Regions from separate parts of the Arthrobacter sp. fls2-241-R2A-172 genome, predicted to be linked through region 1. Evidence: riboswitches for the same ligand, from Rfam matches in the RefSeq annotation. Region 1 holds a riboswitch; the other holds the start of a gene.

What was found. A riboswitch is a leader RNA that binds a small molecule or an ion and turns the genes downstream of it on or off. The one in region 1 is predicted to bind glycine.
Region 2: linked by a shared signal. The riboswitch ahead of gcvP (aminomethyl-transferring glycine dehydrogenase) and the one ahead of cycA (D-serine/D-alanine/glycine transporter) in region 1 are both predicted to bind glycine.

What each region holds. Positions count from the first base shown of each region.
Region 1 is NZ_JARVTB010000001.1:525,711-530,322, forward strand. Features, by position in the region: gene QRM57_RS02475 (FAD/NAD(P)-binding protein) at 1-1,878, shown strand, start outside; glycine riboswitch at 1,952-2,050, shown strand; gene cycA (D-serine/D-alanine/glycine transporter) at 2,195-3,661, shown strand; gene QRM57_RS02485 (ExeM/NucH family extracellular endonuclease) at 3,729-4,612, opposite strand, start outside.
Region 2 is NZ_JARVTB010000003.1:86,644-91,255, forward strand. Features, by position in the region: gene QRM57_RS05970 (MFS transporter) at 1-1,020, opposite strand, end outside; gene QRM57_RS05975 (TetR/AcrR family transcriptional regulator) at 1,093-1,632, shown strand; glycine riboswitch at 1,728-1,825, shown strand; glycine riboswitch at 1,827-1,950, shown strand; gene gcvP (aminomethyl-transferring glycine dehydrogenase) at 2,003-4,612, shown strand, end outside.

The DNA.
Region 1 (4,612 bases):
TGGGCTGCCGGGGGTCATGCTGTGCGCGCGTCGGGGGCCACCCTGCACATCGACGTGGTGGATCCTTTCCCCGCGGGTTCGGGCCACGTGTGGCAGCCGGGGCAGTCCCGGCTCTACCTGATGAACACCCAGTCGTTTTATCCGACGCTCATCCCGGAGGACCCTGAGCTCGCTCCTCCGCTGGCCGGTGGTTCGTTCGACAAGTGGCGCGAGGCCCGGCGTCGTGATGGCTTGGGACTGGACGACGCCGAAAAGGCGGAGCTTGCCACCCTCGAATCGCATGACTTCCCCAGCCGTGCCCTGTATGGGCGGTACTTGCGCCAGACCCTGGATGGCTTGCTCGAGCGGCTGCCCGACGGCGTCAAGGTCACGTTCCATGAGACCTCCGCCGTCGCGGCGCGACCGGTGAAGGACGGAACAAAAAACGCGTTCGACGTCGAACTCGCCAACGGTGCCACCCTCACCGTCGGCTCCGTGGTCCTCGCGTTAGGTCATATCGAGTCCCGGCTGAATCCCGAGCAAAGGTCTTTCAAGAGCGCGGCGGAGGAGCAAGGACTGCTCTATTTTCCGCCGGCGCCACCCGCCGACGTTGAGTGGGAGGCGGTGCCGGATAACGAGCCGGTGCTGATCCGCGGAATGGGATTGAACTTCTTCGACGTCATGGGACAGCTGACGGAGGGCCGCGGCGGGAAGTTCGTCGAGGCCGGTTCTCCGGGGGCAGGGGTGTTGGAGTATCGGGCATCGGGCCGGGAACCCAGGATTATTGCTGCCTCCCGGCGGGGCACCCCTTACCGGGCCAAGGCGGGGCTGGCGGGTTACTACCCCAGCAGCATCACCATGCGCTACCTGACCGAAGACGCCGTGGACCGGTTTCGCGCGGCCGGAATCCAGCCCGGTTTCGACCACGATCTTTGGCCGCTGCTGCACCGTGATGCGCTGTGGGCGTATTACTCAACGCTGGCCCGCTCACAACCCACTGCGATCAAGGACCCCGCGCAGTTCCTGGCGGACCTCGAGGACGCACTCCAACCGCACGCGCACACCACAGCGAAGTGGGAGAACGACGTGGGCGATCTCGTGGAAAAGCACGTCGTCGCGTCCCGTCGGCTGAATCTTCGCGGGCTAGCCGCGCCGCTGGCAGGGCGTACTTTTGCGTCCAGGCGGGAGCTGGACGCGGCCATCACGGCATACCTTGATGATGACGCGCGCCGATCGGCTTTGGGCGAATCGGACCCTGTGAAGATGGCCATCGGAGCACTCCACACCGGCCGCGCGATCCTGAAATCCGTGGTGGCTGATGGTGGCATCACGGACGAATCCTGGTTGGCAGGGCTTCGGGGCTGGTTCGAATCCTTCGTCGAAGGGCTGGCCAGTGGGGCGCCCGCGCTGCGTTCGGAGCAGCTGGCCGCCCTGGCGCGTGCCGGCGTCGTAAGTTTTGTTGGCCCGGACCCGAAGTTCAGTGTGGACCGGAGCGCGAAACTGTTCCGTGCGGTTTCGCCATGGGTGCGCGACGCGCCGGTGGAAGCCCGGACCCTGATCGAGGCGATGTCGCCTGCCAACAGGGTGGGCATCAATATGTCACCGCTGCTGGAGCAGCTCATGGCTGACGGGTTGGTCCGAACCAAGATCATGATGAGCGTCGAAGGTACCCCGATGCAGACCACGGGTCTGGACGTCGTGCCACATCCGTACCGGCCCTTGGCGGCGAACGGGGCGGTCACCGAGAACCTTTACGTGCTGGGCCTACAGTTGTCTGCCTCACAGTGGGGCACGGCCATCGCGGCGGAGGCCCGGCCCCGAACCGGGCAGGCCTATGCCAGCGGACAGCGGACCCTGCGGGACGCCGACGAGATTGCGCGTAGCATTCTGGCCCGCTGAGGACTCAGGGTTGCAGTGCCGCCCGGCCTTCGTTAGTGTGTGAGCTGCATCACCGACTGGTGGTGCGCGCTTTTGATCCGCGGCGGGAGAGCCCTGCCGGTACATCACCACAGGCGCCGTAGGAGCAAACCCTCCCCAGGAATCTCTCAGGCCCATGTACCGCCGCGGCGAGGCAACTCTGGAAAGCAGTCCGGAACGCCGGGCTCACCGAAGGTGCAAGCAGGCCCACGCCTGCGGAAACTCTCAGGTCCATCTACAGAGCGGGGAGGAACCCGAATCTTGTGGCACCCCGTGCCGCCTGAACGATGGAGTTCCTTTGACGATTCAGCGCCCACCTTCAACCGGTACCGATTCCCCGCATCTTGAGCGGCAACTCACCAACCGCCACATCCAGCTCATCGCCATCGGCGGAGCCATTGGAACCGGCCTCTTCATGGGCTCCGGCAAGACCATCTCCGCCGCCGGCCCGTCCGTCATCTTCGTGTACATGATCATCGGCTTCATGCTGTTCTTCGTCATGCGTGCCATGGGCGAATTGCTGCTCAGCAACCTGAACTACAAATCCTTCAGCGACTTCGCAGCTGACCTCCTGGGCCCCTGGGCCGGCTTCTTCACCGGCTGGACATACTGGTTCTGCTGGGTCATCACGGGGATCGCGGACGTCATCGCTATCGCAGGCTATTCGCAGGAGCTGTGGCCTTCCCTTCCCCTCTGGGTGCCGGGTCTCATTACCATCGGCATCCTCCTGCTACTGAACCTGGCAACGGTGAAGGCATTCGGCGAAACCGAGTTCTGGTTCGCTCTCATCAAGATCGTCGCCATCGCGGCCTTGATCATTGTTGGCCTGTTCATGATTTTCAGTGGCTTCCAGTCCGACGCCGGCCCCGCCAGCTTCACCAACCTCTGGAGCCATGGAGGCTTCTTCCCGAACGAATTCATGGGCTTCGTCGCCGGATTCCAGATAGCGGTCTTCGCTTTCGTAGGCATCGAACTCGTGGGCACTACTGCGGCCGAGGCCAAGGACCCGGAAAAGAACCTGCCCAAGGCCATCAACTCGATTCCCATCCGCGTGCTCCTCTTCTACGTGGGCGCCCTGATCATCCTGATGTCCGTCACCCCGTGGACCCAGTTCGCTGCCGGTCACAGCCCGTTCATTGCCATGTTCTCCCTGGCCGGCCTGGGCGCAGCAGCCACGATCGTCAACCTGGTGGTCCTCACGTCCGCCATGTCCTCAGCCAACTCCGGGATCTACTCCACGTCCCGCATGGTGTTCGGCCTGGCCCAGGAAGGCGATGCCCCCAAGGTCTTCGGCGCGCTCTCCGGACGCAAAGTACCCCGCAACGCACTGTTTCTGTCCTGCGTCCTGTTGCTGTCCGGCGTCGTGCTCATGTACGCCGGCCAGGACGTCGGCAAGGCGTTCGACATGGTGACCACCGTGTCTGCCGTCTGCTTCGTCTTCGTGTGGTCGATCATCCTGGCCAGCTACCTGGCGTTCCGGAAGCGCCGTCCCCACCTTCACGAGTCTTCGGCGTTCAAGATGCCGGGTGGAGTGGCCATGGTGTGGGTGGTGTTCGCATTCTTTGCCTTCGTGCTGTGGGCGCTGACCACCCAGCCGGACACGCTCGCGGCGTTGCTCGCAACGCCCCTGTGGTTCGTGATTTTGGGGGTCGCTTGGGCGGTACTCCGACGCCGTCCGGCCCACCTGGCCCGGTACGCCGCTTTCCAGGCCGAGCTGCGCAGCGATGCTGCCAGGGTCCAGGACCCGGAGCCGGCAAACAAGTAACCACAAGACAGGCCCCTCACGAACCAATCGTGAGGGGCCTGTCTCTTGGGGGCATGCTACGGGGCGCTTAGCCTCTAAGGCATTTCTGGTACTGCAACCATTCGATGCCGTACCGCAGCCATCCCACAATGTCGTACCACTTGGACGGCTTGGTGGGCGGGGTGCACTGCGGCGGGTTGGGTCCGCTCGTTGCCACCTTGACCAGGGCCTTCACCACCGTTCCGGACTCGACGGCGGTCAGCACCAGGGTGCCGGTACCTGCGGCCGCTGCAGCGGGCACCTTCACGTTGACGGTCGCCGCGCCGGCGGATACCGGGACGTCCCCGAGTGCCACGGAGGCGCCCTTGGCGTCGATAAAGACCGCTTTCAGCAAGGTGTTCGCAGGGCTGCCGATGGAGGTCAGGTTCAGCTTGGAGACCGCCAGCGTGATGGATTCGCCAGCCTTGACCTCGGCTGCGGTGGAGTTTGCCACAGCAACTGAGCGGCGCGCGAAGTCCGGCGAGACGGGGTTGTGCGCCTGAAGGTACTTGATCCAGGCGTCACGGTCCACCAGGCCGGTGTCTTTCGTGTTGCTGCCCTCCTTGAAGACCCGGAAGTTGTCACCGCCGGTTGCCAGGAAGCTGAAGGTACCGATCCTGTACTGCTTTGCGGGGTCGATCACAGCGCCATTGACCCAGATGCCGGTAATCCGGTCACCCGCAGGACGGGCAGCATCGTAGGTGTAGTTGACGTTCTTGGACACCCCCAGCTGCTGGTACGGGCGGCTTGGTACGGTACCGTCCGGGTTGGTCTGCCACTGCTGCTCCAGGAGCGTTTTGAACTGTGCACCCGTCAGGGACGTGGTCCACAGGTTGTTCACGAACGGCAGGACCGCGTTGGCCTCGGCGTAGGTGATGGTGCCATCCGGCGCGTAGTACAGCTCGTTGCGCAGGCCGCCGGGGTTGACGACGC
Region 2 (4,612 bases), on a different contig from region 1:
CTTTTTGACCAGGGGCACCACCAGCAGTCCGGCGATGACTGTTGCCAGGAGGGCCGGGATCATTGCGATACCCGCCTCCATGGGGGACTGGCCCTCAACCAATTGCAGGTGCTGGGCGAAGAAGTAGATGAAGCCGGTCATGGAGAAGAGGGAAAGTACGTTGGCAACGATTGCCGTACTGAATACCTTGTTCTTGAACAGGCTGACATCCAGCATCGGGCTGTCGATCCTCTGCTGGCGTCGGACGAAGAGGACACCCATCACCAGACCGAAAAGCATGAACGCCGCGGCTGATGCCCCAAAGCCGTGCACTGCGAATTCTTTGATGCCGTAGACAAACGGAGCCATGGTCAAGATGGACAAAGCGATGCTGGGGACATCCACGCGGCCCGGGTTCGCGTCTTTGGACTCGGGGATCAGGACCTTTCCGAAGGCGAGCAGCGGCAGCAGCAGGAAGGCTGCCACCAGGAAGACGGCACCCCACCAGAAGTGTTCCACCAGCCAACCGCCGAAGATCGGCCCGAGGGCAGCACCGCCTGAGAACCCGGCCGCCCACACGGCAATAGCGAGCCGGCGGCGGTTGGGGTCGGTGAAGATGTTCCGGATCAGGGAAAGCGTTGAGGGCATCAGCATGGCGCCGAAAACGCCAAGGGCGGCGCGTCCGCCAATCAGCCATTCTGCTGAGGGCGCGAACGCAGTAGCAGCCGAAACCGCAGCAAAGCCCGTGCTGCCGATCAGAAGCAGCCGCCGTCGGCCGATCCTGTCGCCGAGGTTGCCCATGGAGACGAGGAGTGCGGCCAGGACCAAGGGGTAGGCGTCAACGATCCAGAGCAGTTGCACGCCACCGACATCGAGGGATCGGGCGATCTCGGGCAGGGCAAAGGTGAGCGCGGTGTTGTCGACGGCCACCAGCAGTACCGGGAACATCAGGAGTGCCAGGGCCGTCCAGTCGCGCCACGGTGCAGGGCCCATGACGGGACGAGCTGAACTGGGAGCTTGGGTGGAGGACGGCGAGAACATGTCTTTACTGTACCGTCCAGACGGTATAGTTTCAAATTAAACCCCAGCAAGCCTTTAGGGAATGATGTACTCATGCCACGAAAACCAGTTGCCCGGGACGCCGTCCTGGATGCCTACGAATCCCTCCTTATAGAGGTGGGGGAGCGGGCCGCCACGCTCGACGCAGTTGCCAAGCGTGCCGGCGTCTCGAAGGGCGGGTTGCTGTACCACTTCCCCAACAAGGAGTCGCTGATCAGCGCCCTCCTGGAACGCCTGGACCAACTGGCAGTACAGGACATTGAGCAGATGAGGGCCGCGCCGGACGGTGCCGCTGCCTACTTCATCCGGACGTCATTGTGGGCCGGGACGCCGATGGACCGCGCTTTCGTCGCTGCTACCCGGCTGGCCGAGGTTGCCCACGAAGAAACGCGTCGCAGGTTTGCCGGAATCCAAAAGCAGTGGCTTGATGTCCTGGCCAAGGATGTCGGACCCGAGGTAGCGAAGGCCGTTAGCTACATGGGCGACGGACTGTATTTCAACGCAATGTTCGAGGGCGGCCAGGAGGCTAGCGACGGCGGCCGGGAAGCCGACGTCAAAATCCTGCTCGGAGTGCTGGAGCGGCTGCGGAAGTAGCGCATCATCCCATTTGCGGCGACGCGCCACACGTAGGACAATTAACCCTTGTGGCCTGCCTGAAATCGGGCCGCGTTATAACTGAACATTGCCTATGATCTGCGGCGGGAGAGTCCTGCAAGCACGTGATGCAGGCGCCGTAGGAGCAAACCCTCCCCAGGAATCTCTCAGGCCCACGCACCGCCGCGGCAAGGCAACTCTGGAAAGCAGCAGGCGCTCTGACCACCGAAGGGTGAAAGAGTGCTGTGCTCACCGACGGTGCAAGCGATGTTGTTCCAACAACGCGGAAACTCTCAGGTCCAATACAGAGCGGGGAGGAACCCAGCCACTGTGGCGTACCCAAACGCCGCCCAAGTAATGGAGTTCCTTCGTGACGGTTAGTTCTGCCTCCACCACCTTCGTTGATCGGCATATTGGCGCCCGCCGCCAGGCCGACATTGAGACCATGCTCAAGTCCGTGGGCTACGACACCGTTGACGCGTTGGTCGACACCGCCGTCCCCAACGACATCCGCCAGGACGTCGCCCTCACCCTGCAGAACGCCCTGAGCGAAGTCGAAGTCCTTGCCGAGCTCCGCAAGCTCGCCTCCAAGAACAAGACCGCCGTGCAAATGATCGGCCAGGGCTACTACGACACCGTCACGCCGCCGGTGATCCGCCGCAACATCCTCGAGTCCCCGGCCTGGTACACCGCCTACACCCCGTACCAGCCGGAAATCTCCCAGGGCCGCCTCGAAGCGCTCCTCAACTTCCAGACCATGGTCCAGGACCTGGTGGGCCTGCCCATCGCCAACGCTTCCCTCCTGGATGAAGCAACGGCTGTGGCCGAAGCCGTGCTGATGATGCGCCGCGCCAACAAGAACAAGTCCGCCCAGGACGGCAAGACTGTCCTCGACGCCGACTGCCTCCCGCAGACCATTGCGATCGTGAAGGGCCGCGCGGAAGCGCTCGGCTTCGAAGTTGAGGTAGCCGACCTGAGCGCCGGTCTTCCGGAAGGTGCCATCAACGGCGTCGTCCTCCAGCAGCCCGGCGTTTCCGGCCGCGTGTTCGATCACTCCGCCGTCATTGCTGAAGCCAAAGAGCGCGGCGCGCTGGTCACGGTCGCCGCCGACCTCCTGTCCCTCACGCTCATCACCCCTCCGGGCGAGCAGGGCGCCGACATCGCTGTTGGTTCCGCCCAGCGCCTGGGCGTGCCGCTGTTCTTCGGCGGCCCGCACGCCGCGTACATGGCCGTCCAGAAGGGCCTGGAGCGCTCCATGCCCGGCCGCCTGGTAGGCGTTTCCAAGGACGACGCCGGTGTCCCCGCCTACCGCTTGGCGCTGCAGACCCGCGAGCAGCACATCCGCCGCGAGAAGGCTACGTCCAACATCTGTACAGCCCAGGCACTCCTGGCGATTGTGGCCTCCATGTACGCGGTTTACCACGGCCCCGAGGGACTGAAGGCAATCGCGGAGACCGCCCACGACCACGCCCGGACCCTGGCCGCATCCCTGAAGGCTGCCGACGTCGAGGTCCTCCACGGCTCGTTCTTCGACACCATCACGGTCCGCGTCCCGGGCAAGGCCGCCGAGCTGGTGGCCGCAGCTGAGGCCAAGGGCATCAACCTGCGCGGCGTCGACGCCGACACGGTTGGCATCTCAGTGGATGAAACAACGACGACGGCGATTGTCGCCGACGTCGCAAGCGTCTTCGGCGCTTCGGTAACTGAAGCCGTTGAAGGCTTCGCGCTGGAATCCTCCGTTGAGCGCACCAGCGACTTCATGCAGCACCCGGTGTTCAACACCCACCGCTCCGAAACCCAGCTCCTGCGTTACATCCGCAAGCTGTCCGACCGGGACCTCGCGCTGGACCGCACCATGATCCCGCTGGGTTCGTGCACCATGAAGCTCAACGCCACGGCCGAAATGGAAGCTATCTCCTGGCCGGAGTTCGCTTCCATCCACCCGTTCGCGCCGGACTCCCAGACAGAAGGCTGGCGTGAGCTCATCACCGACCTCGAGGCACAGCTGACCGAGATCACCGGCTACGACCAGGTCTCCATCCAGCCGAACGCCGGTTCCCAGGGTGAACTCGCCGGGCTCCTCGCGATCCGCGGCTACCACCACTCCAACGGTGACGAGCAGCGCAACGTCTGCCTCATCCCGGCTTCCGCCCACGGCACCAACGCTGCCTCTGCCGTCCTGGCGGGCATGAAGGTGGTGGTCGTTGCCACCGCGCCGGATGGCACCATCGACCACGTAGACCTCAAGGCCAAGATCGAGGCCAACCGCGACGCCCTCTCGGCAATCATGATCACCTACCCGTCCACGCACGGTGTCTACGATGCCGACGTCCGCGAAGTCTGCGACGCCATCCACGAAGCCGGCGGGCAGGTCTACATCGACGGTGCCAACCTCAACGCCCTTGTTGGCCTTGCCCAGCCGGGCAAGTTCGGTGGCGACGTCTCGCACCTGAACCTGCACAAGACCTTCTGCATCCCGCATGGCGGTGGCGGTCCCGGCGTTGGTCCGGTTGCCGCCAAGGCACACCTGGCACCGTTCATGCCGGGCGATGCGGCTTCCTGGACCGAAGGCAACGACGTTCCGATTTCCGCATCCCGCTTTGGTTCCGCCGGTGTCCTGCCGATCTCCTGGGCATATGTGAAGCTCATGGGTGGCCAGGGCCTCACCGAAGCAACCAAGTCCGCGCTGCTCGCTGCGAACTACATCGCGTCCCGCCTCAACGACCACTTCCCGGTGCTCTACACCGGCGAAGGTGGACTCGTGGCACACGAGTGCATCTTGGACCTGCGGGAACTGACGGCCAAGACCGGCGTCACCGCTGAAGATGTGGCCAAGCGCCTCATTGACTTCGGCTTCCACGCCCCCACGCTCGCCTTCCCGGTTGCAGGGACCTTGATGGTGGAGCCCACCGAGTCCGAAGACCTCGTGGAGATCGATCGCTTCATCGAAGCCATGATCACCATCCGCAAGGAAATCGAC